Regions from separate parts of the Pseudomonas sp. S2_A02 genome, predicted to be linked through region 2. Evidence: predicted binding sites of a transcription regulator. Region 2 holds the regulator's gene; the other holds the start of a gene.

Region 1 (15,573 bases), 2.0 Mb from region 2:
GCTCGAATTCAACATGACCCGCATCAGCTACATCAACGAGCTCTACGGTCAGGAGGAACTCAAACGCTTGCAGCGCCTCGATGCGCGCTTCATCAATACTGTCTTCACCATGACCTTGCTCGGCGCCGGCGTGGCCGATCAACTCGAAGATGGGCGGGTGCTCAGCGGCGTCGGCGGGCAATACAACTTCGTCGTCCAGGGCCATGCGCTGGAAGGCGCGCGTTCGATCCTGCTGCTGCGCAGTTGGCGCGAGTCGGGCGGTGAAGTCAGTTCGAATATCGTCTGGGAATACGGTCACTGCACGATCCCACGGCATCTGCGGGACATCGTCGTCACCGAGTACGGCATCGCCGATTTGCGGGGCAAGACCGATGCGGCGGTGATCGAGGCGTTGCTGAACATCAGCGACTCACGCTTCCAACCGGGGCTGATCGAGCAAGCGCAGAGCGTTGGTAAATTGCCGAAGCATTTTCGCCTCGATCCGCGTTTCGCCGACAACAGCCCACAGTGGTTGCAGGCCATTCAAGCGCGGCATTTGAATCTGTTTCCGGAATATCCGCTGGGCTGTGATTTCACCGCTGAGGAACGGGACTTATTGCGGGCGCTGAACTGGCTGAAGAGCAAATTCAAGCTCACGGAGATTCTGGAGTTGGGCAAGGCTGCGCTGGATGCACCAGAGCCTTCGGAATTTCCGGTGCATCTGGAAAGGATGCAGCTGACGAAACCGGAGGGTTTGAAAGAGGATTTGTTTCAGCGGCTGTTGCTCACCGGCCTCAAAGCCACCGCTTTGTAACGGCCAGCGGAGACCAAATGTGGGAGCGGGCTTGCTCGCGAATGCGGTGTGTCAGTCAAAGTTGATGTCGACTGACACACCGCATTCGCGAGCAAGCCCGCTCCCACACTGGTTTTGCGGTGTGGCGGTTTATTCGATGAAGGTTACAACGCCGTCCTTCAGCGACTGCACCCGCGCCAACGATTCAACGCGATAACCCTGAGCATCCAGTTCCGCACGCCCTCCCTGAAACGACTTCTCGATCACAATACCCAAGCCGGCCACGGTCGCGCCGGCCTGTTTGATGATCGAGATCAGCGCTTGCGAGGCCTTACCGTTGGCCAAAAAGTCGTCGATGATCAGCACGCGGTCGCTGCTAGTCAGGTGGCGTGGGGAGATCGCCACGGTACTTTCGGTCTGCTTGGTGAACGAGTAAACGGTCGCCGACAGCAGGTTTTCAGTCAGGGTCAGGGACTGATGCTTACGGGCAAAAATCACCGGCACGCCAAGGTTCAGGCCGGTCATGATCGCCGGAGCAATGCCCGAGGCTTCGATGGTGACAATCTTGGTGATGCCCGAGTCCTTGAACAGCGTGGCGAATTCGTCGCCGATCAGTTTCATCAGGGCCGGGTCGATCTGGTGGTTCAGAAAGGCGTCGACTTTCAGAACCTGGTCGGAAAGCACGATGCCTTCTTCGCGAATTTTCTTGTGCAGTGCTTCCATGAAGCGTTCCTCTTTTGGCGCCTTGTGGCCCCTAAACTCTTATAAAAGTGCTCGATTCTAGCGCTTTAACATCGCGCGTATATCCGCCAATGCGGTATTACCGCGAACCGCTTTGACTTCAACAGGAGTGTCGTCGTTGCCTTCCCAAGCCAAGTCGTCCGGCGGAAGTTCATCGAGGAAACGGCTAGGCGCGCAGTCGATGATCTCGCCGTATTGCTTACGCTTGGCGGCGAAGGTGAACGCCAACGTCTGACGCGCTCGGGTAATCCCGACGTAGGCCAGGCGACGTTCCTCTTCAATGGTGTCGGCTTCGATGCTGGAGCGGTGCGGGAGGATTTCCTCTTCCATGCCCATGATGAACACGTAGGGGAATTCCAGACCCTTGGAGGCGTGCAAGGTCATCATCTGCACGCCTTCGGCGCCGTCTTCCTCTTCCTGTTGACGCTCCAGCATGTCGCGCAGAACGAGTTTGCCGATAGCGTCTTCAACGGTCATCTCGCCTTCTTCGTCTTTCTCCAGCGTGTTCTTCAACGCCTCGATCAGGAACCAGACGTTACCCATGCGGTAATCGGCGGCCTTGTCGCTGGAACTGTTGGTGCGCAGCCAGTTCTCGTAGTCGATGTCCATGACCATGCTGCGCAGGGCGGAGATCGGGTCTTCGCCGGCGCACTGCTCGCGGACCTTGTCCATGAAACGCTTGAAGCGCGACAGGCGATCGGTGAATCGCGTGTCCAGATGCTCGCCCAAACCGATTTCGTCGGTGGCGGCGTACATCGAGATTTTTCGCTCGGTGGCGTAGTTGCCCAGCTTCTCCAGCGTGGTCGAACCGATCTCCCGGCGTGGGACGTTGATCACCCGCAGGAAGGCGTTGTCGTCGTCCGGGTTCACGATCAGCCGGAAGTAGGCCATCAGGTCTTTCACTTCCTGACGTCCGAAAAAGCTGTTGCCGCCGGACAGGCGATACGGAATCTGGTGGTGCTGCAGCTTCAGCTCGATCAGCTTGGCCTGGTAGTTGCCGCGATACAGGATCGCAAAATCGCTGTATGGCCGATCCGTGCGCAGGTGCAGGGTCAGCAGTTCGACGGCCACGCGCTCCGCTTCGGCGTCTTCGTTGCGGCAACGGATCACGCGGATTTCGTCACCGTGGCCCATCTCACTCCACAGCTGCTTTTCGAACTCGTGCGGGTTGTTTGAGATCAGCACGTTCGCGCAACGCAGGATGCGGCTGGTGGAGCGGTAGTTTTGCTCGAGCATGACCACTTTCAGGGACGGGTAATCGTCCTTGAGCAGCATCAGGTTTTCCGGACGGGCGCCGCGCCAGGCGTAGATCGACTGGTCGTCGTCGCCCACCACGGTGAACTGGTTGCGTTTGCCGATCAGCAGTTTCACCAGCAAATACTGGCTGGCGTTGGTGTCCTGGTATTCGTCCACCAACAGGTAGCGGACCTTGTTCTGCCATTTTTCCAGGATATCGTCGTGTTCCTGGAACAGTTTTACCGGCAGCAGGATCAGGTCGTCGAAGTCCACCGCGTTGAACGCCTTGAGCGTGCGCTGGTAGTGGGTGTAGACGATGGCGGCGGTCTGTTCCTTGGGATTGCGCGCGTTTTCCAGGGCTTCGGGTGGCAGGATCAGGTCGTTTTTCCACGAGCCGATCATGTTCTTGATCTCGTCGACGCCGTCGTCGCCCGAGTATTCCTTCTGCATGATGTCGGTCATCAGGGCTTTGACGTCGGTCTCGTCGAAGATCGAGAAGCCCGGTTTGTAGCCCAGCCGCACGTGTTCCTTGCGGATGATGTTCAGGCCCAGATTGTGGAAGGTGCAGACCGTCAGGCCGCGGCCTTCGCCGCCCTTGAGCAGCGTGCCGACCCGCTCCTTCATCTCCCGCGCGGCCTTGTTGGTAAAGGTCATGGCGACGATGTACTGGGCGCGGATGCCGCAACTCTGGATCAGATGCGCAATTTTGCGGGTGATCACGCTGGTCTTGCCGGAGCCTGCGCCGGCGAGCACCAAAAGAGGGCCGCCGACGTAGTTCACGGCTTCTTGCTGCCGGGGATTGAGTCGGGACATACGAAGTCAGGGAGTCATTAGCGAAATGGGCCGGCATTTTAACAGGCTCAGCGAATTGTGCTGCTCTCTCCGACTTGTGACGCAACACGCTATCTCTATTTGCCGGTTTTGATACTTTCACGCAGGATGCGCAGTGAATTTGCGTCTAATGTTCGTATTCAATACGCCAAAGTCGTGTTTGATAACCGATGTCATTTTGTCATTGGTTATCTGCGCGGCATAATGCCCGCCGCCTACATCTTTGCAGAGTCTAGGGAGCTAGCTTGTCTACGCCTGTCGAACCCTTGCGTTTGCTGCTACTGGCCGAAGAGCCGGCGTGGGCAGCGTTGTTGCGCGAGTGTCTGGCTCCGATGGGGAGTTCGGCTGTGCTGCTCAGCGCGCCGAGCTGGGAGTCGGTCAGCAACCTGTTCGATGACAACCGCAGCGCGGTGTTGTTGACGATTCCTGCTCTCCAGCCAGCACCCGGCCGTTGCAACCTGCCGACCGTGTTGCTGCTCGAACACGAGCCGCTGGCGCCGCCCGACGGTGTGAGCGACTGGCTGGTGCGCAATCTGCTGGATCCCGGCATGTTGCGCCGCTGCCTGCGCCATGTGCGTGAGCGCGGCGTGCTGGAAAACACTTTGCAGCGCCTGGCCGAGCAGGACCCGTTGACCGGTATCGCCAACCGTCAGGGCTTCCAGACCTTGCTGGCGGCGCGCCTGGCCGAAAACGACGGTCGCGGCCTGGCCCTCGGTCACCTCGATCTCGACAACTTTCGACACGCCAACGACGCCCTCGGCCACCAGGCCGGCGATCGGTTGATCCTGCAAGTGGTCTCGCGGCTGAAAAGCCAGCTCGAGGCCAGCGATCAACTGGCGCGGCTGGGCAGCGATGAATTCGCCCTGCTGATCGACACCCGCCGCGCCCCTCAGCGCGCCGAATGGATGGCCGAACGCATTACCGAAGCCCTGTCCGAACCCTATTGGGTCGACGGCGAAAGCCTGTTGATCGGTTCCAGCCTCGGCATCGCCCACGCACGAGCGCAGGCCGGCGCAGACCCGTTGATGTGGCATGCGCACATCGCCATGCAGCAGGCCAAGAGCACTCAGGGCTGCACTTTTCACATCTTCAACGAACGGATCAATCGCAATGCCCGCAGCATCGCCGACCTCGAAAGCGAGCTGCGCCGGGCCTTGCGCCGCGATGAGCTGGAGCTGCATTACCAGCCGCGCCTGAACCTTGAGGACGGCCAGATCGTCGGCCTCGAAGCGTTGGTGCGCTGGCGTCATGGCGAACGCGGCTTGCTGCCCCCCAGCGAATTCGTGCCGTTGGCCGAGCAAAGTGGCTTGATCGTGCCGTTGGGTTACTGGGTGATTTCCCGGGCCCTGCGAGACATGCAGGCGTTGCGCGAACGGGGTTTGCCAGCGCTGCACATGGCAATCAACCTGTCGTTCCGGCAGTTTCAGGACAGCCAATTGCTGTCGACCCTGAGCCGGCTGATTGCCGAGCGAGGCGTCGAGGCGCAATGGCTGGAATTCGAACTGACCGAAACCGCGGTGATGCGTCGCAGTGATCTGGTCAAGCAGACCATGGACGCCCTCGGGCGTTTGGGCGTGCGCTTCTCGCTGGATGATTTCGGCACCGGGTTCTCTTCATTCGTGCACCTCAACAGCCTGCCGATTGCATTGTTGAAGGTCGACAAGAGCTTTGTCGGCGGCATGGAAGAACGGGAAGAGAATCGCAAACTGGTCCACGCGATGATCAACCTGGCGCACAACCTCAACCTCGAAGTGGTCGCCGAAGGGGTGGAAACACAGGCACAGCTGGATTTATTGCGCGGATTTGGTTGCGATCAGGTGCAGGGGTATCTGATCAGCAAGCCGTTGCCATTGGCGGAACTGGTTGAGTATTTGACCTTCGGCAGCAGCCCGCAGCACGTACTGGAAGTCGTGGTTTAAACACGGACAAATGTGGGAGCGGGCTTGCTCGCGAAAGCGGTGTATCAGTCAACGTAGATGTCGACTGACACACCGCTTTCGCGAGCAAGCCCGCTCCCACAGGGGGTCTTAATCTGGCTGGGCGACCTGGAAGTTCGCCCCTGACGACGGCTCGCGCCGAATCATCCGCTTCATCTTCCACTCAAACGCCAACGTCAGGCTCACCGCCGCACACGCCAGACCCAGCGCCAGACCCCACCAGACCCCCGTTGGCCCCCAGTTCAAATGGAAGGCCATCCACCAGGCGGCCGGTGCGCCGATCAGCCAATAGCAACCCAAACCCACCAGGAATGTGGTCTTGGCATCCTTGAGCCCGCGGATGCAGCCCATGGCGATGGTTTGCGTGCCGTCGAACAGCTCGAACCACGCCGCCACCGCCAACAGGCTCACGGCCAGGTTGATGACTTCGCGGAACGCCGGGTCGTTGTGGTCCAGGAACAAGCCGATCAACTGATGGGGCAGCAGCCAGAAGACCATCGCGAAGCCAAGCATTGCCGCAGCCCCGAAGGCGATCCCGACACGTCCGGCCAGCCGTGCATCGAGCAATTGCCCGGCACCGTAATGCTGGCCGATGCGCATGGTGATCGCGTAAGAAAGCCCCGCCGGAATCATGAACGCCACCGAGACGATTTGCAGGGCGATCTGGTGCGCCGCCAGTTGCGTACTGCCCATGGTGCCCATGCACAGCGCAGCGAAGGCAAACAGGCCGACTTCCACCGCATAGGTGCCGCCAATCGGCAGGCCCAGGCGCCACAATTCCTTCAAGTATTGACGATTGGGCCGCGACAGGCCCTGACGCAGTGGATACGCGTCGTAAGCCGGATGCCGACGAATGTGCAGCGCGATCGCCAACGCCATGAGGTTGGCAACGATCGCCGTGACGATGCCGATGCCCACCAGGCCCATTTTTGGTAGGCCGAACATGCCGGTGATCAACGCATAGTTGAGCAGGAAGTTGGCCACGGTGCCGGCGAGGCTGATGACCATCACCGGTGTCGCCCGGCCGATGGCGCTGGTGAAGCCGCGCAGCGCCATGAAGCTCAGGTAGCCGGGCAGGGCGAACGGCAGGATCAACAGAAACTGGCCAGCCGCCTGAACGTTGGTTTCGGTCTGACCGAACAGCAGCAACACCGGTTTCAGGTTCCACAGCAGCAAACCTGCCACCAGCGCCATCAACCATGCCAGCCACAACCCGGCCTGGGTCAGCCGCGCCGCGCCAATGATATCGCCCGCGCCCTGACGAATCGCCACCAGGGTGCCGACGGCGGCGATCACGCCGATGCAGAAAATCGACACGAATGAATACGTCGCCGCGCCCAGGCCGCCGCCGGCCAGTGCTTCGGGGCTCAGGCGCGCCATCATCAACGTGTCGGTGAGGACCATCAACATGTGCGCCAACTGCGAGGCAATCAACGGCCCCGCCAGCCGCAGGATGGCCCAGAGTTCAATACGCGCTGGATGCTGCATGATCATCACGCTCGATTGTCAGAGAGAACAGGAAGCGTCGATTCTCGGCGCTCTGCGGGGTTTTCACAAAGGGATAAAAAGGATGGGTGGCATGATTAAAACTCATGCGAGAGAGTTTCTGATAAGTTGAAGCAATCACGCTGTAGGAGCTTTCCTGATGTCTCGTCGTCTTCCTCCCTTGTATGCCCTTCGAGCATTCGAAGCGGCAGCGCGGCATAGCTCGTTTACCCGCGCCGCCGAAGAACTGTCGATCACGCAAAGTGCGGTCAGCCGGCACATTCGTACGCTCGAAGAGCATTTCGCCTGCCGGCTGTTTCATCGCAGCGGGCGAAACCTGCAACTGACTGAATCGGCGCGGCTGATCCTGCCCGGCATTCGCGAAGGCTTCACCGCCCTTGAGCGGGCCTGCAATACCTTGCGCGCCGAGGACGACATCCTGCGCATGAAGGCCCCGTCGACCCTGACCATGCGTTGGCTGTTGGCGCGGCTCAGCCGTTTTCGGCACCTGCGACCGGGGAACGAGGTGCAATTGACCAGCGCCTGGATGGACATCGATTCGGTGGACTTCAACCATGAGCCCTTCGACTGCGCCGTCATTCTCAGCAACGGGCATTTTCCACCGGACTGGGAGACGACTTTGCTGTTCCCCGAAGAGCTGATTCCGGTGGGCGCGCCGAATCTTCTGAAGGATCAACCGTGGGACGTTGCGCGCCTGGCCAGTACCGAGCTGCTGCACCCAACGCCGGACCGCCGTGACTGGCGCAACTGGCTGGAACGCATGGGCCTGACCGATCAAGTCTCGCTCAAGGGCGGGCAGGTGTTCGACACGCTGGAACTGGGCATGATCGCCGCTGCCCGAGGTTACGGCGTGTCCATGGGCGATTTGCTGATGGTGGCGGAGGATGTTGCGCAGGGACGTCTGAGTTTGCCGTGGCCGACGGCCGTCGCCAGTGGTGAGAATTATTACCTGGTCTGGCCGAAAACCCGCCCCGGCGGTGAGCGTTTGCGCCGCCTCAGCGATTTCCTGCAAGGCGAGGTCCGGGCCATGGAATTACCGGAGGTCGAACGCCTGGGCTGAATCGATGGAGCCGCCGCAATGGCGGCCTTGAGCCATATCCCCGTTAATTACTCAAGTATTCAGCTTTGCCGCCGAAAATCTGCTGATGGAACCTTCGTGCAGGTTCCATGTTTTCCCCACAATCAGAAATTTTGCCGAGTGTGCGATGGGATCAGAATGATCCGGCCACTGGGTCAGGAGCTGCCATGTCTCAACCTCGTGCTCGGATTGCCTCACAGCTGGGTCTTGCGCTTGCCGTGATTCTGGCGATTGTCATCAGCGGCAGTACGGTATTCGCCCTGCGCTCGCTTGACTCGGCCAACCTCGCCACACGTGAAGAACACCTGGCCAGCGAGGCCCGCTTGCTTGCCGATCAGTTGAGCACCTTTCACGGCACCTTGCGTGAAAGTACCCAGCGCCTGGCCGGTCTGTTCGAGAAGCGCTTCAGCGCCGGTTTGAGCGTGCATCCGGATGAGCCGGCGACTGTGGCGGGTGTGCAGACTCCGGGCCTGCACCTGGGCAGCGAGGTGTTGAACAATAACTTCGCGGAAGTCGACGAGTTCAAGCAGATGACCGCAGGCGTCGCGACCGTGTTCGTGCGCAGTGGTGAGGAGTTCATTCGGGTCAGCACGAATGTCACCAAACAAGATGGCAGTCGTGCCATTGGCACTCTGCTCGACCACGCGAACCCGGCTTACGCCCGTTTAATGGCGGGGCAGAGCTACGTGGGTCGAGCGTTGCTTTTCGAACGCTTCTACATGTCGCAGTACACCCCCGTACGTGACAGCAGCGGTAAGATCATTGCTGTGCTGTACGTAGGATTCGATTACACCGACGCGCAGAACGCGCAGTTCGCCAACCTCAAACGCTTCCGCATCGGCCAGACCGGTTCTCTGGCGTTGCTGGATGAACAAGGCAAATGGCTGGTGCCGATTGCCGGTGTACAAGCGCCGGATCAAGCGGTCCCGAGCATTGTCGGTCTGGCCAAGACGCCGGGCAAAGGCGACTTCTGGAACGACAAGTCGCAAGACTTTTACAGTGTTGCCGTGCCGTTCGAAGGCGGGCCGTGGTCGGTGGTGGCGAGCATGCCGAAAACCGAAATCCGCGCCGTGACCTGGAGCGTCGGCATTCAATTGGCGATCGGCAGTCTGCTGGCGATGCTGCTGGCGGTCGGTGCGGCGGTCTGGTTGCTGCGCAGCAAACTGGCGCCACTGGGTGATCTGGTACGTCAGGCCGAGGCCTTGGGTGCTGGTGATTTGAGTGTTCGCCTGAACGTATCGAGCAATGACGAAATCGGCCAACTTGCCCGCGCCTTCAACCAGATGAGTCAGGCCCTGTCGACCATGGTCGAGCACATCCGTAAAGCCTCGGGAGAGGTCAACAGCCGTGCCCAGGCGTTGTCCGGTCTGTCCGGTGGTGCCTATGAAGGGATGGAACAACAGTCCGGCGAAATCACCAGCATGGCCGGCGCCGTAGAAGAATTCAGCGCCACCTCGCTGAACATCGCCGACAACATGGGCAACACCCAGCGTCTGGCGCAGGAAAACGCACAGCAAACTCAGATCGGTCGTACGTCGATGGACGAAGCGTCCTCATCTCTGGAGCAAATCGCCGGTGCGCTGAACAGCACCGCGACGGTGATCAATACCTTGGGGCAGCGTTCCCAGGAAATCGGCGGCATTGTCGGGGTGATTACCGCGATCGCCGAACAAACCAACTTGCTGGCGCTCAACGCCGCCATCGAAGCCGCCCGCGCAGGTGAGCAGGGCCGTGGGTTTGCGGTGGTGGCCGATGAGGTGCGCAACCTGGCTTCACGTACCCGCCAGGCCACTGACGAAATTTCCGGAATGATTCAAAGCATCCAGCAGGAAACCGGCAACGCCATCAGCACCATGGAGCAAGGCAACGTGTTGATGCAGGAAGGCCTGTCGCGCAACGCCAACGTCGCCTCGGCGCTGGCACGGATCGACGAGCAAAGCCGCTCGGCCGGTCAGCAATTCGCTGCGATTACCACGGCGACCCAGGAACAAAGCAGCACCGCGACCTTGCTCAGTAGCAATCTGCAAAGCATCGCTTTGGCGAACAGTGAGCAGCGCGAAGTGGTGTCGAACCTGGCGGTGACTGCCAAAGAGCTGGAGAAGCTGGCGGCGGATTTGCGGCATGAGGTTGACCGGTTTCGTTGAGTCGCCTCTGAAATTGCCTTCGCGAGCAAGCCCGCTCCCACAGTAGATCTGCGGCGAACACAGTATCTGTGAACACCCGAGATCAAATGTGGGAGCGGGCTTGCTCGCGAAGGGATCGACTCTATGCCCAAATCTGCGGATCAATTCCTGTCTAGTGGTATTCCTTGGCACTTAGCACCAGTGTCTCGATTTTTATGCTTGCTGAAACGTTTCTTCAAGTCTATAAAATTGGCACAACTCCAAGAAAGGCTGCTGCCATGACCCCGCTCAAACTCTTCGTTGCTCTCAGCGCACTGTCCGCTGCTTCCCAGGCCATGGCTTGGGACTACGTCCTGCTCGACACCGACAAAGCTGCCCAGAACTGGCAAATCACCAGCCAGCAACTCGGGGCAAAAACCGACAAACCCTTCAGCGTGACCCTGCGCACTTTGCACGGCGGTCGGCAGGAAGGTGTCAGCATCGTCGACATCGATAACGGCACGATGAAGCTCTCGGTGGTGCCGACTCGCGGGATGAACGTCCTACAGGCGTCTGTAGGCGATGTGCGCATGGGCTGGGATTCGCCGGTCAAGGAAGTGGTCAATCCATCCTTCATCGAACTCAACGGCCGTGGTGGTCTGGGTTGGCTGGAAGGTTTCAATGAACTGGTCACCCGCTGCGGCTACGAATGGGTCGGCCACCCCGGCATCGACAACGGCGAACTGCTGACCCTGCACGGTCGCGCCGCTAACATCCCGGCGAACAAAGTCACCCTGCACATTGACGAAAAACCGCCGTATGCCATCACCCTGCGCGGCGAGCTGAAAGAGCAGGCGTTCAAGAAAGTCGACTTCTCCGTCGCCACCGAACTGGTCACCGAACCCGGCAGTGTAGTGTTCGCCCTCAACGACACCCTGACCAACAATGGCGACTATCCGAAGGAATACCAGGCGCTGTATCACAGTAACTTCAGCACCCCATTCCTGGAGCAGGGCGCCCGCTTCGCCGCGCCGGTGAAACAAGTGTCGCCGTTCAACGACAAGGCCAAGGGCGATCTGCCGGACTGGCAAACCTACCGCGCACCGACCAAGGACTACGACGAAACGGTTTACAACGTGGTGCCGTATGCCGATGCCAAGGGCGATACGCTGACCGTGTTGCATAACAAGGCCGGCAGCCTGGGCGTCTCGGTTGGCTTCAATACGCAAACACTGCCCGTGTTCTCCCTGTGGAAAAACACCGATACCCAAGGGCAGGGCTATGTCACGGGGCTAGAGCCGGGGACGAGTTTTTCCTACAACCGCCGGTATCAACGGCCACTGAACCTGGTGCCGACGATTGGGCCGAAGGAACAGAAGCAGTTCCGCATCAACTACAGCTTGCTGGCGGATAAGGCGGCTGTGGATAAAGCGTTGAAGCAGGTGAGCGAGATTCAGGGTGGGCGGGAGACTGAGGTGCGGCAGACGCCGTTGGTTGATCTCACCAAGGGATAATGCTGATTAGAGCGTTGTCGGCCGATATTGCAGCGCTTCGGCCAAGTGTTTACCGGTAATGCCATCGATTTGCTCAAGGTTCGCCAGGGTGCGAGCGACCTTGAGCAGTCGATGGGCCGCGCGCAGCGACAAGGTCAGCCGTTCACACGCCGTTTCCAGCCAGGTTCAGCAGTGACGGGTATCGCGCGAGCCATCCCCCAAATGCCCTACCGGGTTTTCAGTGCATTGGCCAGGCGCAGCATGGCCGCTTCGATTTCATAAGCGGTCAGGGACGAGTAACCCAATAGCCAACCTTGTTTCTTCTCCTCGCCGGCGTACAACCGGCTCAGGCCGGAAAGTTGTACGCCCGCGCTGGCCGCTTGGCGGATGGTTTTTTCTTCAGACCAGCCATCGTGCAGCAGGCAGGGAATTTGTAGCCCGCCGGGAGGGCGCAAGGCGGTAACGATGCCGTCCAAGTGCTTGCCGATCGTGTCGAGCATGATGGAGCGGCGTCCGGCATACAGCTTGCGCATGGCTCGGACGTGGGCGTTGTAATGGCCGTCCTCCATGAAGCGCGCCAAGGTCAGTTGCAGGATTTGTGGCGTGTGGCCGTCCATCATGCTGCGTGCGTAGGTGAAGGCTTTGATCAACTCGTGGGGTAATACCATGTAACCCATTCGCAGACCGGGGTAGAGGGTCTTGCTGAAGGTGCCGATATAGAGCGTACGCTGGTACTTGTCCAGGCCCTGTACGCAGGCGGTCGGTTGCCCGTCGTAGTGAAATTCGCTGTCGTAGTCATCTTCGATGAGCCACTTGCCCTTCTCCGCTGCCCAGTTGATCAACTCAAGACGACGCTCCAGCGGCAAGGTCGCGCCGGTGGGGTATTGATGAGACGGCGTGACATAAACGCAATTGGCGCCGCTGCGGTCGGCGTACAGCAGGTCGGTGCGTATACCCAGTTCATCGACATCGATGGGCAGGACCTTGGTCTCGGCGGTTTCAAAGGCTTTCTTGGCGCCATAGTAGCCCGGGTTTTCCAGCAGGATCGGTTTGCCAGCGTCCACCAGCAACTGCGCACACAGAAAGAGGGCTTGGCGAGTGCTGCTCAGCACCATGACCTGGTCGGGGGAGCATTTGGCCCCGCGCTCGAGGTTCAAGTAGGTGGCAATCGCCTTGCGCAGCGGCTCGGCACCTTGCGGATCTCCGTGCAACAGCACGTTGGCGCGATAGTCCTTCATCACCTGGCGTTGCAGGCGCTCCCAGACATCGCTGGGGAAGGTGCGGGTTTCCGGCAGGCCGGTCGCGAATGCCTTGATTACCTGCTGATCGTTCACGCCGCCACTGTCGAAGATCATCCGCCCACGCTGGCTCAATCCCGCCCCCGGTGCCGCCTGACTGCTTTTGACCTCCTGCGCCTTGATGCGTCGGCGCGCTGCTGCGCCGCGCAATTCGGTGCCTAGCGTTTCGCAGACATAACTGCCAGCCCCCTCGCGCCGCACGATAAAGCCGTCGCGGTGCAGTTGCACGTAGGCGTTTTCAACGGTATCGCGGGCAATTCCGAGTGACTTGGCCAGGACCCGGGTCGCGGGCAGCTTCAAGCCTGGGGCAAGGGCGCCATCGAGGATCAATGCACGCAGTGCGCGCTGAACCCGCTGATGCAGATTTAACAGCTGAAACTCAACATCGTTGAGGCGCATTTTCAGCGTTTCCAGCTCGAACGTTTTTGCCATGCGGTCTGCCTGATCTTAATAAATTGGCCTGCAAAGGCAGGCCAGTCTATCCGTAGAATCCGCCCCTCGTCACTGCCTTTGCGCTCGGTGGGACAGGCACCTCGTTTTGCAAGGAGCAAAGCCATCATGTCGTCTTCAGCATTGCCATCGCCCCTGCGTCTACGGGACCTTCTGCATCCGATTGTCGCCGGGCTGATTTCAGTCATCGTCAACTATGGCGGCACGTTCATCCTGGTCTTTCAGGCCGCCAAAGTGGCCGGACTCAGCCCAGAGCTGACGGCGTCGTGGGTATGGTCGGTGTCGATTGGAGTGGGCATTACCGGGCTGTTGCTGAGTTGGGTGAGCCGTGAGCCGATCATTACCGCCTGGTCGACACCCGCCGCGGCTTTTCTGGTCGTCGCGCTGTCCACCACGCCTTACGCCGAGGCGGTGGGTGCGTACATTATTTCGGCCGCCGCCTTCGTGCTGCTGGGTTTGTCCGGCTGCTTCGAAAAAGTCATCCGCCTGATTCCGCCGGGTGTGGCTGCTGGCCTGCTGGCCGGCATCTTGTTGCAGTTCGGGATCGGCGCGTTTGGTGGGATGAGTCTTGACCCCGTGTTGGTCGGGTTGCTGATTGCCGCTTACGTTGTGCTCAAGCGCTTTACCGCGCGCTACGCGGTGGTGGGCATTCTGGTGCTGGGGCTGGCGTTTCTGCTGACGCAGGGCCGTGTAGAACTGTCGGGGCTGGCGCTGCAATTCGCCGCACCGGTATTCACCCAGCCTGAGTTTTCGATCAATGCGCTGCTCAGTGTGGCACTGCCGCTGTTCCTGATCACCCTCACTGGCCAGTACATGCCGGGCATGCTGGTGCTGCGCAACGATGGCTTCAGCACCAGCGCTAATCCTATCCTGACTGTCACAGGGCTGGGCTCCTTGCTAATGGCGCCCTTCGGTTCTCACGCCTTCAATATCGCGGCCATCACGGCGGCCATCTGCACCGGCAAAGAAGCCTCGGAGGATCCGTCCAAGCGCTGGATTGCCGGGGTTGCCGCGGGACTGTTCTACATCCTCGTAGGGATTTTCGGGGTGACCCTCGCTGCAGGTGTTCATGGCGTTACCGGCCACCTTCATTACGACGCTGGCCGGGCTGGCCCTGCTCGGCACTATCGGCGCCAGCCTGGCCAGCGCCATGGCTGACGTCAAAACCCGCGAAGCCTCGCTGATCACCTTTCTGGCGTCCGCCGCCAACATCACCTTGCTGGGGATCGGTGGGGCGTTCTGGGGGTTGCTGATCGGTCTGGCGGCCTACGCCTTACTCAATGGCCGCTTGCCGCGTCGCGAGACGGTGGTCATTCCGGCTGCCGACGCTGTTGTGACGACCAAAGGAGCCACCCGCTGATGCTCGATCAACTGGAAGAAACCGTCACCCTGCACGAGCGTCATGGCCGTTACCCACAGGCCACCAGCGTCGAGGACTTTCGCCGCAACCTGGCAGCCGTGCAGGAGCGAATCGCCAATGCCTGTCAGCGGGTCGGACGTGATCCGGCGAGTGTGCGCCTGCTGCCGGTCAGCAAAACCTTTGGCGAAGCTCATCTGCGTCTGGCCTATGCCGCCGGCTGCCGGCTACTGGGTGAGAACAAAGTGCAGGAAGCGCAGCGCAAATCGCAGGCCATGGCCGATCTGGCCGACTTGCAATGGTCGGTTATCGGCCACCTGCAAACCAACAAGGCCAAGCAGGTGGCGCGTTTTGCCAGTGAGTTTCAGGCGTTGGACAGCTTGCGAGTGGCCGAGGCCCTGGATCGTCGCCTGCACATCGAGGGGCGCCAGCTGGATGTGTTCGTTCAGGTCAATACCTCCGGCGAAGCCAGCAAATACGGCTTGGCGCCCGAAGCCGTCGCGGACTTTTTGACCGCTCTGCCGGCGTTCCCGGCGTTACGGGTGCGTGGGTTGATGACACTGGCGCTGTTTTCGGCCGACGTGGTCCGTGTCCGCCCTTGCTTTGTACGACTGCGCGAACTGCGCGAGCGCTTGCGCCAGCACGCCCCGGCGGGCGTCGGGCTGGAGGAACTGTCCATGGGCATGTCCGGTGATTTCGAAGTCGCCATTGAAGAGGGGGCCACCGTGGTGCGTGTCGGTCAGGCCATCTTCGGCGCACGTGCCATGCCGGA
Region 2 (15,573 bases):
CCGGGCAAGCCTTGCGGCACGCTGCCCTTGTGCAGAAACAGGTCGTAGCTGCTGTGTTCCAGACTGTCGGGGTCGTAACCGAAGTAGCTGGTCATGGAGCCGTGGGGGTCGAGATCGACCACAACCACGCGCTTGCCCGCCTCAGCCAGCAAACCGGCTAAAGCGATGGAGGAAGTGGTTTTACCGACACCACCCTTTTGATTGGCGACTGCCCAGACTCTCATTCGGATTGTTCCTCCCGGTCGAAAAGGTCGACCGAGAAATAGCTCAACGTATTAATGCGGGTGACGGAGAATTGACGGCGCTCTCTCGTCCCGGCGACTTGACCGGGGTAGGTGCAGTTTGTGTGCCAGCCCGCTTCAACGCGGCATCCGGTTTCGCATTGGCGGTTCCGGTGCCGGTGAGACTGCGGCGTACATCGAGATTTCGTGAAACCACCAACACCACCCGACGGTTACGCGCCCGACCTTCGGCAGTGGCGTTATTGGCCACCGGCTGGAACTCGCCGTAACCCACCGATGCCAGACGGCCGGGGTTCACACCCTGCATCGCCAGCATGCGCACGATGCTCGCCGAACGGGCCGAGGACAGCTCCCAGTTGGTCGGGTATTGCGCGGTGCGAATCGGCTGATCATCGGTAAAGCCTTCGACGTGGATCGGGTTGTCGAACGGCCTGAGGATCGCGGAAATCTTGTCGATGATGTTGAACGCAATGTCGCTGGGCATGGCGTCACCGCTACCGAACAACAGGCTGGAATTGAGTTCGATCTCGACCCACAACTCATTGCCGCGCACGGTCATCTGGTTGGAGCTGATCAAGTCGCCGAACGCTGCGCTGATGTCATCGGCGATGCTTTTGAGCGGATCTTTGGCGGCTTGGGCGATGCCGGCGTCGATCTGTTCGCTGTCCTTGACCAGCGGCTTGGCCGGGGTCACGGTCTTCGGTCGCTCTTCACCGATAGGAATCGGCTTGAGGGCGTGATCGGAATCGGTAAACACCCCGATCAACGCCTCGGAAATGATCTTGTACTTGCCTTCGTTGATCGAAGAGATCGAGTACATCACCACGAAGAAAGCGAACAGCAACGTAATGAAGTCGGCGTAGGAAACCAGCCAGCGTTCATGGTTTACGTGCTCTTCAGGTTGCCGACGACGAGCCATGAGGTTATTCCCTTAATCCATGAAGCCCTGAAGCTTCAACTCAATGGAGCGAGGGTTTTCACCTTCGGCGATCGACAGAATCCCTTCCAGCAACATCTCGCGATAACGCGACTGCCGCAACGCGATGGACTTGAGCTTGGCGGCAATCGGCAGCAGCATCAGGTTGGCACTGGCCACGCCATAGATGGTGGCGACAAAAGCGACGGCAATGCCGCTGCCCAGTTGCGACGGATCGCCCAGGTTACCCATGACGTGGATCAGGCCCATCACCGCACCGATGATGCCGATGGTCGGCGCATAACCGCCCATGCTTTCAAAGACTTTGGCGGCTTCGATGTCACGGCTTTCCTGGGTGTAGAAATCCACTTCCAGAATGCTGCGAATCGCTTCCGGCTCGGCGCCGTCCACCAACAATTGCAGGCCTTTGCGCGAGTAGCTGTCGGGTTCGGCGTCGGCCACTCCTTCCAGACCGAGCAGACCTTCCTTGCGGGCGGTCAGACTCCAGTTCACGACGCGATCGATGCCGCCAGCCAGGTCCACGCGAGGAGGAAAAAGAATCCAGGCGAGAATCTGCATGGCGCGCTTGAAGGCGCTCATCGGCGATTGCAGCAGCGCCGCACCGACGGTCCCGCCGAGTACGATCAACGCCGCCGGGCCATTGGCCAGTGCGCCGAGGTGACCGCCTTCAAGGTAGTTGCCGCCAATGATGGCGACGAACGCCATGATGATCCCGATAAGGCTGAGGACATCCATCAGAGACACGCCTCGACCAGGTGTCGGCCGATATCGTCCAGGCTGTATATCGCGTCCGCGAGTTCGGCTTTGACGATCGCCATCGGCATGCCGTAGATCACGCAGCTGGCTTCATCCTGAGCCCAGATCGCACTGCCGCCCTGCTTGAGCAGACGCGCGCCTTCACGACCGTCGGCGCCCATGCCGGTCAGTACCACCGCCAGAACTTTGTCGCCGTAGGATTTGGCCGCCGAACCGAAGGTGATGTCCACGCACGGCTTGTAGTTCAGACGTTCGTCGCCCGGCAGGATTTTCACCGCGCCACGGCCGTCGATCATCATTTGCTTGCCACCCGGTGCCAGCAGCGCCAGGCCCGGACGCAGGATGTCGCCATCCTCGGCTTCCTTGACGCTGATGCGGCACAGTTTGTCCAGACGCTCGGCGAAGGCCTTGGTGAAGGCTGCCGGCATGTGCTGGATCAACACGATCGGTGCCGGGAAGTTGGCCGGCAACTGCGTCAGCACCCGTTGCAGGGCAACCGGACCACCGGTGGAGGTACCGATGGCGACCAGTTTGTAGGCTTTGCGTTTGGGCGCAGGAGACGACGGCGTCGCTGCATGGGTGCGAGCCGGAATCGGTGCCGGGGCCGGACGCGCAGGCGCGCCGCTGCCATAGCTGCTGATGCTCGAAGGCGCAGGCGTCGGCGCTGGCGCAGCCACCGGGGCCGGAGCGCTGTAGGTGCTGACACGACGGTTACTGCGCGAGATGCTGAGAATCTTCTCGCACAGCAGTTGCTTGACCTTCTCCGGGTTACGGGAGATGTCTTCGAAATTCTTCGGCAGGAAGTCCACCGCGCCGGCGTCCAGCGCATCGAGGGTGACCCGCGCGCCTTCGTGAGTCAGCGAGGAGAACATCAACACCGGGGTCGGGCAGCGCTGCATGATGTGCCGCACCGCCGTGATGCCATCCATCATTGGCATCTCGTAGTCCATGGTGATCACGTCTGGTTTGAGGGCCAGCGCCTGATCGATCGCCTCTTTGCCATTGGTCGCCGTACCGACGACCTGGATATTCGAATCCGCTGAAAGAATTTCCGAGACGCGGCGGCGGAAAAACCCCGAATCGTCCACCACCAGGACTTTGACTGCCATAAACACTCCATTAGACGGGGCGAGGCTCAGTCGCCCCGCTCCCCCAGAATCAAATACGCCGTGCGGCGTAACGCTTGAGCATGCTCGGCACATCGAGAATCAGTGCAATGCGGCCGTCACCGGTGATGGTGGCGCCGGACATGCCCGGGGTTCCCTGGAGCATTTTGCCCAATGGCTTGATGACCACTTCTTCCTGGCCCACCAACTGGTCGACGACGAAGCCGATCCGCTGAGTGCCCACCGAAAGGATCACCACATGGCCTTCGCGCTGCTCTTCGTGAGCAGCGGAGCTGACCAGCCAGCGCTTGAGGTAGAACAGAGGCAGTGCCTTGTCCCGCACGATCACCACTTCCTGGCCGTCCACCACGTTGGTGCGCGACAGGTCGAGGTGGAAGATCTCGTTGACGTTCACCAGCGGGAACGCGAACGCCTGGTTGCCGAGCATGACCATCAGCGTCGGCATGATCGCCAGGGTCAACGGGACCTTGATGACGATCTTCGAGCCCTTGCCCTTGGTCGAGTAGATATTGATGGTGCCGTTGAGCTGGGCGATCTTGGTTTTCACCACGTCCATGCCCACGCCGCGCCCGGAGACGTCGGAAATCTCGGTCTTGGTCGAGAACCCCGGAGCGAAGATCAGGTTGAAGCAATCCGACTCGCTGAGACGGTCTGCCGCATCCTTGTCCATCAGGCCTTTCTTCACGGCGATACCGCGCAGAACATCAGCGTCCATGCCTTTGCCATCATCGGAGATGGACAGCAGGATATGGTCGCCTTCCTGTTCAGCGGACAGGATCACTTTGCCGCTGCGAGGTTTGCCCATCGCTTCGCGCTCAGCCGGCTCTTCAATACCGTGGTCGACCGAGTTGCGTACCAAGTGGACCAGCGGGTCGGCCAGGGCCTCGACGAGGTTCTTGTCGAGGTCGGTTTCTTCGCCGACCAGCTCCAGGTTGATCTCTTTCTTGAGCTGGCGAGCCAGGTCGCGAACCAGACGCGGGAAGCGCCCGAAAACTTTCTTGATCGGCTGCATCCGGGTCTTCATGACCGCGGTTTGCAGGTCGGCCGTGACCACGTCGAGGTTCGACACGGCCTTGGACATGGCTTCGTCGCCGCTGTTGAGGCCCAGACGGACCAAGCGGTTACGTACCAGTACCAACTCGCCGACCATGTTCATGATTTCGTCGAGACGCGCGGTATCGACCCGCACGGTAGTCTCGGCTTCGCTGGCCGGTTTTTCCGGTGGCGGCGCAGCCAGGGCACGAGCAGGCGCCGGTGCAGCAGCGGCAGCAGGCTTGGGCGCTTGGGCTTTTGGCTCAGGCGCTTTGGCGACAGGTGCCGGCGCCGCAGCCTTGACGACTGGGGTTGCGACCGCCGAAGCAGCAGAACCGGCGCCCACTTCAGTGAACTTGCCTTTACCGTGCAATTCGTCGAGCAGCGATTCGAACTCATGATCGGAGATCAGATCACCGCCGGCCGCTTTAGCGGTTGGCGCAGCCGGGCCGGAGCCGAAGCAATTGCCGATTCCAGCGCATCGACCGCAAAGTTGCCTTTGCCGTGCAGCTGATCGAGCAGTGCTTCGAACTCGTCATCGGTGATGTCGGAGCTGTCGCCTGCCGCTTTCGGGACAGCCGATGCTGCGGGCGCAGCGACCACTGCATCGGCGGCGAACTGGCCTTTGCCGTGCAATTGATCGAGCAACGACTCGAACTCGGCATCGGTGATTTCGTCGCTGGTCGCCGTATCGGCGGCAGGCGGAGCAACCACAGGCGCCTCGGCCTGAGCCTTGACGGCATTCAGCGAGTCCAGCAGTTGTTCGAATTCGTTATCGGTAATGTCGCCGGATTCACTTTCAGCGGCCGGCTCTTGCACCACTTCAGCGACAAGTGCCGCTTCATCGGCGGTTTGCGGCTCGGCCAGGCGGGCCAGAGCAGCCAGCAATTCAGGTGTGGCAGCCGTGATTGGGCTGCGTTCGCGGACTTCGCTGAACATGCCGTTCACCGCGTCCAGTGCTTCGAGAACCACGTCCATCAGTTCCGAGTCGACGCGTCGTTCACCCTTGCGCAGGATGTCGAACACGTTCTCGGCGATGTGACAGCACTCCACCAGCTCATTGAGCTGGAGGAAGCCGGCGCCCCCTTTTACAGTGTGAAAACCGCGAAAAATTGCATTGAGCAAATCCGCATCATCCGGTCGGCTTTCAAGCTCGACCAGCTGTTCGGACAGTTGCTCTAGAATCTCGCCGGCCTCAACCAGGAAATCCTGAAGGATCTCTTCATCGGCGCCGAAGCTCATTAAGGGGGTGCTCCTGAGGTCTAAAAACCTAAAAAACCTAAAATGCTAAAACTCTAAAATCCTAGGCTGGATAACAAATCGTCCACATCGTCCTGACCGGACACAACGTCTTCTCTTTTATCGGCATGAATCTGCGGACCTTCACCCTGAGAGAGATGTTTTTGTGGATCTTTTTCAGCCAGCATCGCTTCACGGTCATGTTCGATACCCGCAAAGCGGTCTACCTGGCTGGCCATGAGCACGAGCTTGAGCAGGTTGCTTTCAACTTCGGTGACCAACTGGGTCACGCGTTTGATCACCTGACCGGTGAGGTCCTGGTAATCCTGGGCCAGCAGAATGTCGTTGAGGTTGCTCGACACGACGCGGTTGTCTTCACTGCTGCGTGTCAGGAAACCGTCGACGCGCCGGGCCAGTTCGCGGAACTCTTCAGCCCCGACTTCGCGACGCATGAACCTCCCCCAATCCGTGCTCAGCGCCTGAGCTTCATCGCTCAGGCCGTTGATCAACGGTGTGGCGTTTTCCACCAGGTCCATGGTGCGGTTGGCCGCAGCCTCGGTCAGCTTGACCACATAACCCAGGCGCTCAGTGGCATCGGTGATCTGAGACACTTCCTCGGCTTGCGGCATGTGCGGATCAATCTGGAAATTGACGATCGCGCTATGCAGCTCGCGGGTGAGCTTGCCCACTTCCTGATACAGGCCGCGGTCACGGGTCTGGTTGAGCTCATGGATCAGTTGCACAGCGTCGCCGAACCTGCCTTTTTCAAGGCTCTCGACCAGTTCGACCGCGTGTTTTTTCAGGGTCGATTCGAAATCGCCCTGTGAAGATTCGTTTTGCTCCATAGCTCCCCCGTGACGGACTGGCTTTGCACATCAACCGATGCGTTCGAAGATCTTTTCAATCTTGTCTTTCAACGCTTGAGCCGTGAATGGCTTGACCACATAGCCGTTCACACCCGCCTGAGCGGCTTCGATGATTTGCTCGCGCTTGGCTTCAGCGGTCACCATCAGCACCGGCAGGTGCTTGAGCTTTTCATCGGCGCGCACGTGACGCAGCAGATCGATGCCGGTCATGCCAGGCATATTCCAGTCCGTTACCAGAAAGTCGATGCCCCCGCTGTTGAGAACCGGAATGGCAGTGACGCCATCGTCAGCCTCGACCGTGTTGGTGAACCCAAGGTCACGCAACAGGTTTTTTATGATCCGCCGCATCGTTGAGAAGTCATCAACGATGAGGATTTTCATGTTCTTGTTCAATTCGACCTCCAAGCAGTCTTAAACGCGCCCAGCACCTGGACACGCCATTTCAATCAATCCGGCAAAGCACTCAATGACTGTCTGGAGCACAACAGATCGAAACCGGTGCGGTTCAACACCACACCTGCTCCATTCGCAGTGTCCCCACACTGCCTTCAGCGCGCTCGCCACTCCCCCAAACGCCCCCGCAAACGGGCCGCGCACTGGCTGTGTAACTGGCTGACCCGCGATTCGCTGACCCCCAGGACCTCACCGATTTCCTTGAGATTCAACTCTTCGTCGTAGTACAGCGCCAACACCAGTCGCTCACGCTCCGGCAAATTGGCAATCGCGTCCGCCAGCGCCGCCTGGAAGCGTTCATCTTCCAGATCGCGTGACGGCTCGAGATGAGCACTGGCGCCATCCTCATGCAGCCCTTCGTGTTCGCCGTCCTGCAACAGATCGTCGAAACTGAATAACCGGCTGCCGAGGGTGTCGTTCAAAATCCCGTAATAATCGTCGAGACTCAATTGGAGTTCGGCCGCAACTTCGTGATCTTTAGCGTCACGGCCGGTTTTAGCTTCAATCGAGCGAATCGCGTCGCTGACCATGCGGGTATTGCGGTGAACCGAACGTGGCGCCCAGTCCCCCTTGCGCACTTCATCGAGCATCGCGCCGCGGATTCGAATGCCCGCGTACGTCTCGAAACTCGCGCCTTTGCTGGCGTCGTATTTGGTTGATACTTCAAGCAGGCCGATCATGCCGGCCTGGATCAGGTCTTCGACCTGGACACTGGCCGGCAAACGCGCCAGCAAATGGTAGGCAATGCGTTTGACCAGTGGCGCGTAACGCTCGATTAGTTCGTACTGCGCGTCACGTGCCGACTTCTTGTAGAGGTTGTAACCACTGGCTGTCATAGGACGGGTCCTGCCGTTTGTTGCACGAGGCGCTCGACGAAAAATTCCAGATGCCCACGCGGGTTGGCCGGCAGCGGCCAGGTATCGACCTTCTGCGCAATGGCCTTGAATGCCAGAGCGCACTTGGAACGGGGAAAGGCTTCGTAGACGGCACGCTGCTTCTGCACGGCCTTGCGCACGCTTTCGTCGTAAGGCACCGCGCCAACGTATTGCAAGGCGACGTCAAGAAAACGATCGGTGACCTTGGTCAACTTGGCGAACAGGTTGCGGCCCTCCTGCGGGCTCTGCGCCATGTTGGCCAGGACGCGGAAACGATTCATGCCGTAGTCGCGGTTCAGCAGTTTGATCAGCGCGTAGGCGTCGGTAATGGAGGTTGGTTCGTCGCACACCACCAGCAAGACTTCCTGGGCTGCGCGCACGAAACTGACTACCGAGTCACCAATGCCCGCAGCGGTGTCGATCACCAATACGTCGAGGTTGTCGCCGATGTCGCTGAAGGCCTGGATCAGGCCGGCATGCTGGGCCGGGCTCAGATGAACCATGCTCTGGGTGCCGGACGCGGCCGGGACGATGCGGATACCGCCGGGCCCTTGCAGCAGCACGTCGCGCAGCTCACACCGGCCTTCGATCACATCGGCCAAAGTACGTTTGGGTGTCAGCCCCAGCAGGACGTCGACATTCGCCAGCCCCAGATCGGCGTCCAGCAGCATGACGCGCCGGCCGAGCTCAGCTAGAGCCAGGGACAAGTTCACTGACACGTTAGTCTTCCCGACGCCACCTTTGCCGCCGGTCACCGCGATCACCTGTACGGGATGCATGCTGCCCATGTTATTTCTTTACCTTGTCTTACTTAGACGGAGGCCACATTACTGGCTGCGCGTTCACTAACTGAACAATGCATTGGCAGACCATCGATGTAGGTACAAAAACTGTTCATTAATACCTCAGCCAACCCGCTTGGTCGGACTGTGGTAGAGGTCAGCGAACATATCAGCCATGGCTTCTTCGCTGGGTTCTTCCTGCATTTGCACGCTAACGGCGCGGCTGACCAACTGATGACGACGCGGCAGATGCAAATCATCCGGGATCCGCGGGCCATCGGTCAGGTAAGCCACCGGCAATTCATGACTGATGGCCAGGCTCAACACCTCACCCAGGCTTGCCGTTTCATCCAGTTTAGTCAGGATGCAGCCAGCTAGCCCGCAACGCTTGTAACTATGATAAGCGGCGGTTAGAACCTGTTTTTGGCTAGTGGTTGCCAAGACCAGATAGTTTTTTGATTTGATCCCTCGTCCGGCCAGGCTTTCAAGCTGCATGCGCAGTGCCGGATCGCTGGCCTGCAGGCCGGCGGTATCGATCAGCACCACGCGTTTGCGCAGCAAGGGTTCCAGCGCCTGCACCAGCGATTGGCCCGGATCGACGTGGGTGACCGACACGTTGAGGATGCGGCCCAGGGTCTTGAGCTGTTCCTGAGCACCGATGCGATAGCTGTCCATGCTCACCAGCGCGATGTTCTGCGCGCCGTACTTGAGCACATAACGGGCCGCGAGCTTGGCCAGCGTGGTGGTCTTGCCCATGCCAGCCGGGCCGACCATCGCAATTACACCGCCCTCTTCCAAGGGCTCGACTTCCGGGGTGGCAATCATCCGCGCCAGGTGCGCGAGCAACATGCGCCAAGCCTGACGTGGTTCTTCAATGTCGGTAATCAGTGCCAGCAGATCGCGCGACAACGGGCCGGACAGGCCGATGCGTTGCAGGCGTCGCCAGAGGTTGGCCTGGGCCGGACGGCTGCCTTGTAGCTGATTCCAGGCCAGCGAGCCGAGTTGCACTTCCATCAGTTCACGCAGGCTGTTGAGCTCGAAACGCATCGAGTCGAACGCACGCGGGTCGACACCGGTCGCTGCGGCAGGCGCGGGTGCCGGACGCCGAGGCTCGGCCAGCGTTGGCTCGATCAGTGGCTCGGCGGCGGTCAACGGCAGGCCGGCGAACAACTGGCGATTGGTGGCTTTGTCGCTCTCGCCATCGCCACGCAGGCTCAGTTCGGCCTGGGCGGTGACGATCCGCGACTGGGTCTTGCGCAGCTCGTCCTCGAGTTCCATGTTTGGAACACGCGGGGCCAGCGCCGACAGTTTGTAATCCAGGGCAGCCGTCAGCTCGACACCGCCAGCGATCCGGCGATTGCCAATGATGGCGGCGTCGGCGCCCAGCTCATCACGAACCAGTTTCATGGCCTGACGCATATCGGCGGCGAAAAAACGCTTAACTTGCATAAACCACTACCTCAGCCGTTGGGCCCTACTGTCGCAACGATGGTCACTTGCTTGTTGTCAGGGATTTCCTGGTAAGCCAACACATGCAAACCCGGGACTGCCAGTCGGCCGAATCGCGAGAGCATCGCGCGAACCGGACCGGCCACCAGCAGAATCACCGGTTGACCTTGCATTTCCTGACGCTGCGCCGCTTCGATCAACGAGCGCTGCAGTTTCTCTGCCATGCTTGGCTCCAGCAGAACACCCTCTTCCGAGCCTTGTCCTGCCTTCTGAAGACTATTGAGCAATATTTGTTCCAACCTTGGTTCCAAGGTGATCACAGGCAGCTCCGACTCAGTGCCTACAATGCTTTGCACGATTGCACGAGATACGCCGACGCGCACCGCGGCCACCAAAGCGGCAGTATCTTGACTCTTGGCGGCGTTGTTCGCGATGGCTTCGGCGATGCTGCGAATGTCCCGTACCGGCACTTGTTCGGCGAGCAATGCCTGCAAGACCTTGAGCAGTTGCGACAGCGAAACCACCCCCGGCACCAGCTCTTCAGCCAGTTTCGGTGAGCTTTTGGCCAGCAATTGCATGAGTTGCTGGACTTCTTCGTGTCCGATCAGCTCGCTGGAGTGCTTGTACAGAATCTGGTTCAAGTGGGTCGCCACTACCGTACTGGCATCGACCACGGTGTAGCCGAGGGATTGTGCTTGGGCACGCTGGCTGATTTCGATCCAGACCGCCTCCAGACCAAAAGCCGGATCTTTGGCGGTGATGCCGTTGAGCGTGCCGTAGACCTGCCCCGGGTTGATCGCCAGCTCGCGGTCCGGGTAAATCTCGGCCTCGGCCAGGATCACTCCCATCAGGGTCAGGCGATAGGCGCTGGGCGCCAGGTCGAGGTTGTCACGGATATGCACGGTCGGCATCAGGAAGCCCAGGTCCTGGGAGAGCTTTTTACGCACACCCTTGATCCGTGCCAGCAACTGACCCCCCTGGTTGCGATCCACCAGCGGGATCAGGCGGTAGCCGACTTCCAGGCCGATCATGTCGATCGGGGTCACGTCATCCCAGCCAAGCTCTTTGGTTTCCTGAGCACGGGCCGGCGATGGCAGCAGTTCCTGCTGACGCTTGACCTCTTGCAGCGCCTGAACCTTGACCGCGTTCTGCTTCTTCCAAAACAGGTAAGCGCCGCCGGCCGCCAGGGCTGCCATGCTCAGAAAGGAGAAGTGCGGCATGCCCGGCACCAGACCCATCACCGCCATCAAGCCAGCGGCCACTGCAAGGGCTTTCGGCGAGGCGAACATCTGACGATTGATCTGCTTGCCCATGTCTTCCGAGCCGGAAGCACGGGTCACCATGATCGCAGCGGCAGTCGACAACAGCAGTGATGGCAATTGCGCCACCAAACCGTCACCGATGGTCAACAGCGCATAAACCTTGCCGGCATCACCAAAGCTCATGCCGTGCTGGAAGATACCGACCGCCATGCCGCCGATCAGGTTGATGAACAGAATCAGCAGGCCGGCGATGGCGTCACCGCGCACGAACTTGCTGGCACCGTCCATCGAACCGTAGAACTCAGCTTCCTGAGCCACTTCCATCCGGCGCAGTTTCGCCTGGTTCTGATCGATCAGGCCGGCGTTCAAGTCGGCGTCGATCGCCATCTGTTTGCCGGGCATCGCGTCGAGGGTGAAGCGCGCGCTCACCTCGGAAATCCGCCCGGCACCCTTGGTCACCACGACGAAGTTGATGATCATCAAAATCGCAAAGACCACGATACCGACCACGTAGTTACCGCCGATCACCACTTCACCGAAGGCCTGGATCACCTTACCGGCGGCGGCATGGCCATCCTGACCGTGAAGCATCACCACCCGCGTCGAGGCCACGTTCAGCGCCAGTCGCAGCAACGTCGCCACCAGCAGAATGGTCGGGAACACCGCAAAATCCAGCGGTCGCAGGGCGTACACGCAAACCAGCAACACGACGATGGACAAGGCAATGTTGAACGTGAAAAACACGTCCAGCAGGAACGGCGGCACCGGCAACATCATCATGGCAAGCATGACCAGCAGCAACAGCGGCACACCCAGATTGCCCCGACTGAGGTCGGCAACGTTTGTGCGTGCAGTGTTGATTAACTGAGAGCGATCCACCGGTTTTCCCCGTTTCTTTAAAGCAAACTTTTGACGCCCCGATCGGGCGCAGGGCGGCTATTGCAAGAAGCTTTCCAACTTTGGCCCGGGAGATGAAACAGGCAGGGATAAACACGCCCCCCTGTAGGAGTGAGCCTGCTCGCGATGAGCATTTTCCAGTCAACGCATTCAAACCAGACAGACCGCTATCGCGAGCAGGCTCACTCCTACATTTGATTTGCATTCCATTCCCATATTTGGAATGCGTTCCCTTGTGGGAGCTTCACCATGATCAAACCAACGCCCAACCCGCCCGAAACCGACCCCACCTCGCCCTACGAATCCCTCGACTCAAAAAAACTCCACGAAGCCGCCGACCGCGCCCTCGACCATTACCTCTGCCCGCCCGGCTCCACCCCGCCACCGCGTAAAACCCGCGCAATGTACGCCGTCACCGCCGACACCAAAAACGAAGACCTGCTGGCCAACGCCTGCGAAACACTCGCCAGCGCCAAAACCATCGCCCAGGAATTCGCCGGGCTGGTCAAGCCATCGCAGCGCCGAGCGCTGATGGGCATTGCACAATTGATCATGCTCGGGGAATTGGCGGTGAATCGGGTGCTGGATAATCTGCAATTGCCGCAGTAGCGGGCCCTCCTGCTCACTGAGCGTTCCCACGCTCCAGCGTGGGAATGCGTCAAAGGACGCTCCGCGTTTGGCTTTGCGGCAACCAGGAAAAGAACACGCACGAAGGGTCACCTCCATGCGCCGGGTAATAACCGTAGGTTCTACTGCGCCTTGCTCAAGTCGGAAAAAATCCCATGATTCTTTTACGGTCTTTGGTCACGGTCAGATAGTAGTTGCCAGTCGCCAGAGTCCCATCAGCCAGGAGTTCGTGATACACGACATAGAGTCCGGGATAGGACAGGTTCAGCGCAAAGAACCGGCCGTAATATGGGCCTCTCGCTCCGAAAATGGGAGTCAGATCAACGAAGTTATTGGACAGGATGCCCCATCCGAGTGTCTGACCATCGTTGTAAAAGCTGGCGGCGCCGAATTGTCGAAGCCAATTGCCTGCCTCAGCCGCGGTGAAGAACGCGTCATTCAGTATCAGCCGGTAAACATTCATCACCCGCACGGGGTAGGAAACCTTTCGCTGATCAGCGTCTGTCACGGTGACGGTGGTCAACTGATTACTCAGGCCTCTAACCTTGCCGTTGGCATCAACTGTCGCTACGGCCGGGTTGGCTGACCGATAGGTGTACGGTGGTCGCCCTCCCGTAGGCACGCGCACTTGCACATTGTTGACGACCTCCCGCTCGCGTAATCCGTATGCCGTGCCGCCCACCAGCTTCACACCGTTGAGGAGCATCTGAACGGTGTTGATTGCCAGCACCTCCGTGACCTTGACCGTATACCGCGCCACCGGAAGCACCAGCGCCGAGGCTTGGGTGTCCGCGCTGCCCAGTGCTATTTTGCACGTCAGCTCACAGGTCGATAGATCCTTAAGCGCATAGAACCAGCTGCGTATGGCCTTGACGCTGAGGCCGTGGGTGATTTCTTCAGCGGTCAACGCGGTGCCGGCGCGCAACGTTAATGGCGCAACCCCCTCGCTGGTGACAGTGAGCCAGACCCGCTGCCCGACCACGGCAATCGGCAGCAGCGGCTTGACCACGCACGTGAGGTCAGTCTTGATGATTCGCAGATCGATCAACGGCACCGCCCCCGCTTCTGCAATCTGCGGGCGGGTCAGCCCGGGATCCATGTCGCTGATTGTTTTCACCGTCAGCATCAAAGGTCTGGACAGAATCGCTTTGCCGTTCCTGATCAGTTCATAGAGGATCTCGACCTGCTGCCCACGATTTTCCGCAATGAATGAAGGCAGCAGCAAGAAAACGGCAACGTTGTCTGCATTCAACGGTTGCGGCGTAAACGTCGGCGAACCTTCTCCAGGCGTGCCTCTCACCAGCAGGCGCACCTGATCACCCGCACGCGGGCTCGCCACATGTACACGGGCTCTGGCCGCTTCGTTATTTTCCAATGGGTCTAGAACACCATCAGGAGCGCGGCGAACAGTGGGCGGCTGCAATGACTGCGCCGGGTCTCCAATATACAACTCCAGCAGCGCGGACGATTGCGGCAGCTCTTCTGGTCGCTCGATCCACCAAAGCAAACTGAAGAACTGTTCCCGATAGAACTCGATAGCCTCGCCGTCCAGCCAGAACGCCAGATCCTTGCCGACACGTGTATGCTCGATTGGCAATCTGTCCCGAAAGACCACCCCGCCAGCATCCCCCCGGCCCTCCACATGCACCACATCTCCCAACAGGGTATAGGCGGCCGCCGCAATCTGGATATCCGTACCATACGGCACATGCGCCGGATTGAGCACGTCGTCAATAACGCCAACGATTTCTGGTGCAGGCAGGGCAGGATCAAGCTCCCCTATGCGCGCATTCATCGCGTCAGAAGCCAGCGCAGGATTCAACGTGGCATGACTGACTTCATACGAAACACGGACCGACCCTCGGATCAACGGGGCGATGTCTTTGGCGGTGACGGTGAAGGCAATGGCCTGACCCACGAGCCGATCACTGACGTCGCGGTAAGTCTGATACAGGTGTGGACGCCCCGAGGTGCTGGTCCCCATCCATGTCAATGTGACCCTGAAGCCCTTTTTGATCCGGTCATCAGGACCGCACAACACCACCGTCCGGCTTAGCGCAGGATCCAGGGTGCCTCCTGTCAGATCGGTAATCTGCGGCGCCGGCAGTCGCAAGGTCTTTCCCTGCAACGTGAAGATGTAAATCTCTGAACGATCCTGTTGGCCATCGGCTTTCGTGCGCAGATAGTCCACTTGTATCTGTCCGGGAGCGCTGGCAAGCACTGTCGCATTTGGAATCTTGAATGATTGAATGCCGACACGAGTAATCGTTTGCTCTTCACTGTGTTCGACCCTCTCACCGCTCAGGGTTGTGGCCACCCAGCGAATCAGTAGCTTCTCACCTCGCGCAAAGCCACTGCGCGTAATGATCTGAGCCTCCAGGTCGTCCAGCCCCACCTCATCAGCACTGACCAGGTCATCATTGGCGAGGGGGACAAATACCAGATCAAGCCAGTCATTGTCCGGATCGCTGATGACTGTCGTACGCTCCGAAAAGTCGCTGACGTTTTCCACCTGATCTTCAATCTGATAGACCACCACTGCCGGATCGGCCGGCCCCGCATCCCGGATATTTTCTGGCGAAATGAAAACGCTGATCTCTTTTCCAACCTCGCTCTCCAGCACCGTATAGGGGGTGACAGCAATGCCGTGGAAACAGAGCTTCAACGTGTCCCCTTTCGTCATGAAGGGCCAGGGGGGATGATCGCGGTGACGCCGTTGGCAGCGACATCCTTGTCAATGATCTGGCCGGGCTTCAGTTGGAGCAGAGCCGGCTTGAGTCGCTGATGGCCGGGCAAATCCGGCTCGGGATCGATACCGCCTGGCGGATCGATCTTGAACCAGACTTCGAGTTGCGCCCCCTCGGGGGGCTGACCGCTTTTGCGCAGGATCTCGTAACGCAAGGTATGAACGCCGGCCGGAACCCGATTCGCAGCGATGTGCATCACCACATCGAGATCACCGTGGTCCTCGGACAACACCGCCGTTGCCACCAGATTCTCGCCAATGTACAAACGAATGGTGTCCTCGT

What was found. Region 2 encodes FliA, which starts transcription of late flagellar genes. Its sites were predicted from a motif close to CTAAAGTTTNNNNNNNNNNNGCCGNTAA; they were not measured.
Region 1: the regulator FliA is predicted to act here: its motif matches at 8,134-8,161, upstream of AB4O41_RS17845 (methyl-accepting chemotaxis protein).

Annotation. Positions count from the first base shown of each region.
Region 1 is NZ_CP162776.1:3,915,226-3,930,798, forward strand. It holds gene AB4O41_RS17815 (acetyl-CoA hydrolase/transferase C-terminal domain-containing protein) at 1-793, shown strand, start outside; gene AB4O41_RS17820 (xanthine phosphoribosyltransferase) at 923-1,495, opposite strand; gene rep (DNA helicase Rep) at 1,553-3,562, opposite strand; gene AB4O41_RS17830 (putative bifunctional diguanylate cyclase/phosphodiesterase) at 3,826-5,499, shown strand; gene AB4O41_RS17835 (NorM family multidrug efflux MATE transporter) at 5,608-7,005, opposite strand; gene AB4O41_RS17840 (LysR substrate-binding domain-containing protein) at 7,163-8,083, shown strand; gene AB4O41_RS17845 (methyl-accepting chemotaxis protein) at 8,269-10,245, shown strand; gene AB4O41_RS17850 (aldose 1-epimerase family protein) at 10,503-11,717, shown strand; partial or broken gene AB4O41_RS17855 (magnesium chelatase subunit ChlI family protein) at 11,724-11,879, opposite strand; gene pdxR (MocR-like pyridoxine biosynthesis transcription factor PdxR) at 11,924-13,426, opposite strand; partial or broken gene AB4O41_RS17865 (benzoate/H(+) symporter BenE family transporter) at 13,553-14,804, shown strand; gene AB4O41_RS17870 (YggS family pyridoxal phosphate-dependent enzyme) at 14,804-15,573, shown strand, end outside.
Region 2 is NZ_CP162776.1:1,908,128-1,923,700, forward strand. It holds gene AB4O41_RS08705 (ParA family protein) at 1-224, opposite strand, end outside; gene motD (flagellar motor protein MotD) at 268-1,161, opposite strand; gene AB4O41_RS08715 (flagellar motor protein) at 1,174-1,914, opposite strand; gene AB4O41_RS08720 (protein-glutamate methylesterase/protein-glutamine glutaminase) at 1,914-3,044, opposite strand; partial or broken gene AB4O41_RS08725 (chemotaxis protein CheA) at 3,094-5,336, opposite strand; gene AB4O41_RS08730 (protein phosphatase CheZ) at 5,390-6,178, opposite strand; gene AB4O41_RS08735 (chemotaxis response regulator CheY) at 6,209-6,580, opposite strand; gene fliA (RNA polymerase sigma factor FliA) at 6,748-7,488, opposite strand; gene fleN (flagellar synthesis regulator FleN) at 7,485-8,315, opposite strand; gene flhF (flagellar biosynthesis protein FlhF) at 8,433-9,758, opposite strand; gene flhA (flagellar biosynthesis protein FlhA) at 9,770-11,899, opposite strand; gene AB4O41_RS08760 (DUF6124 family protein) at 12,167-12,526, shown strand; gene AB4O41_RS08765 (Ig-like domain-containing protein) at 12,681-15,209, opposite strand; gene AB4O41_RS08770 (hypothetical protein) at 15,224-15,573, opposite strand, start outside.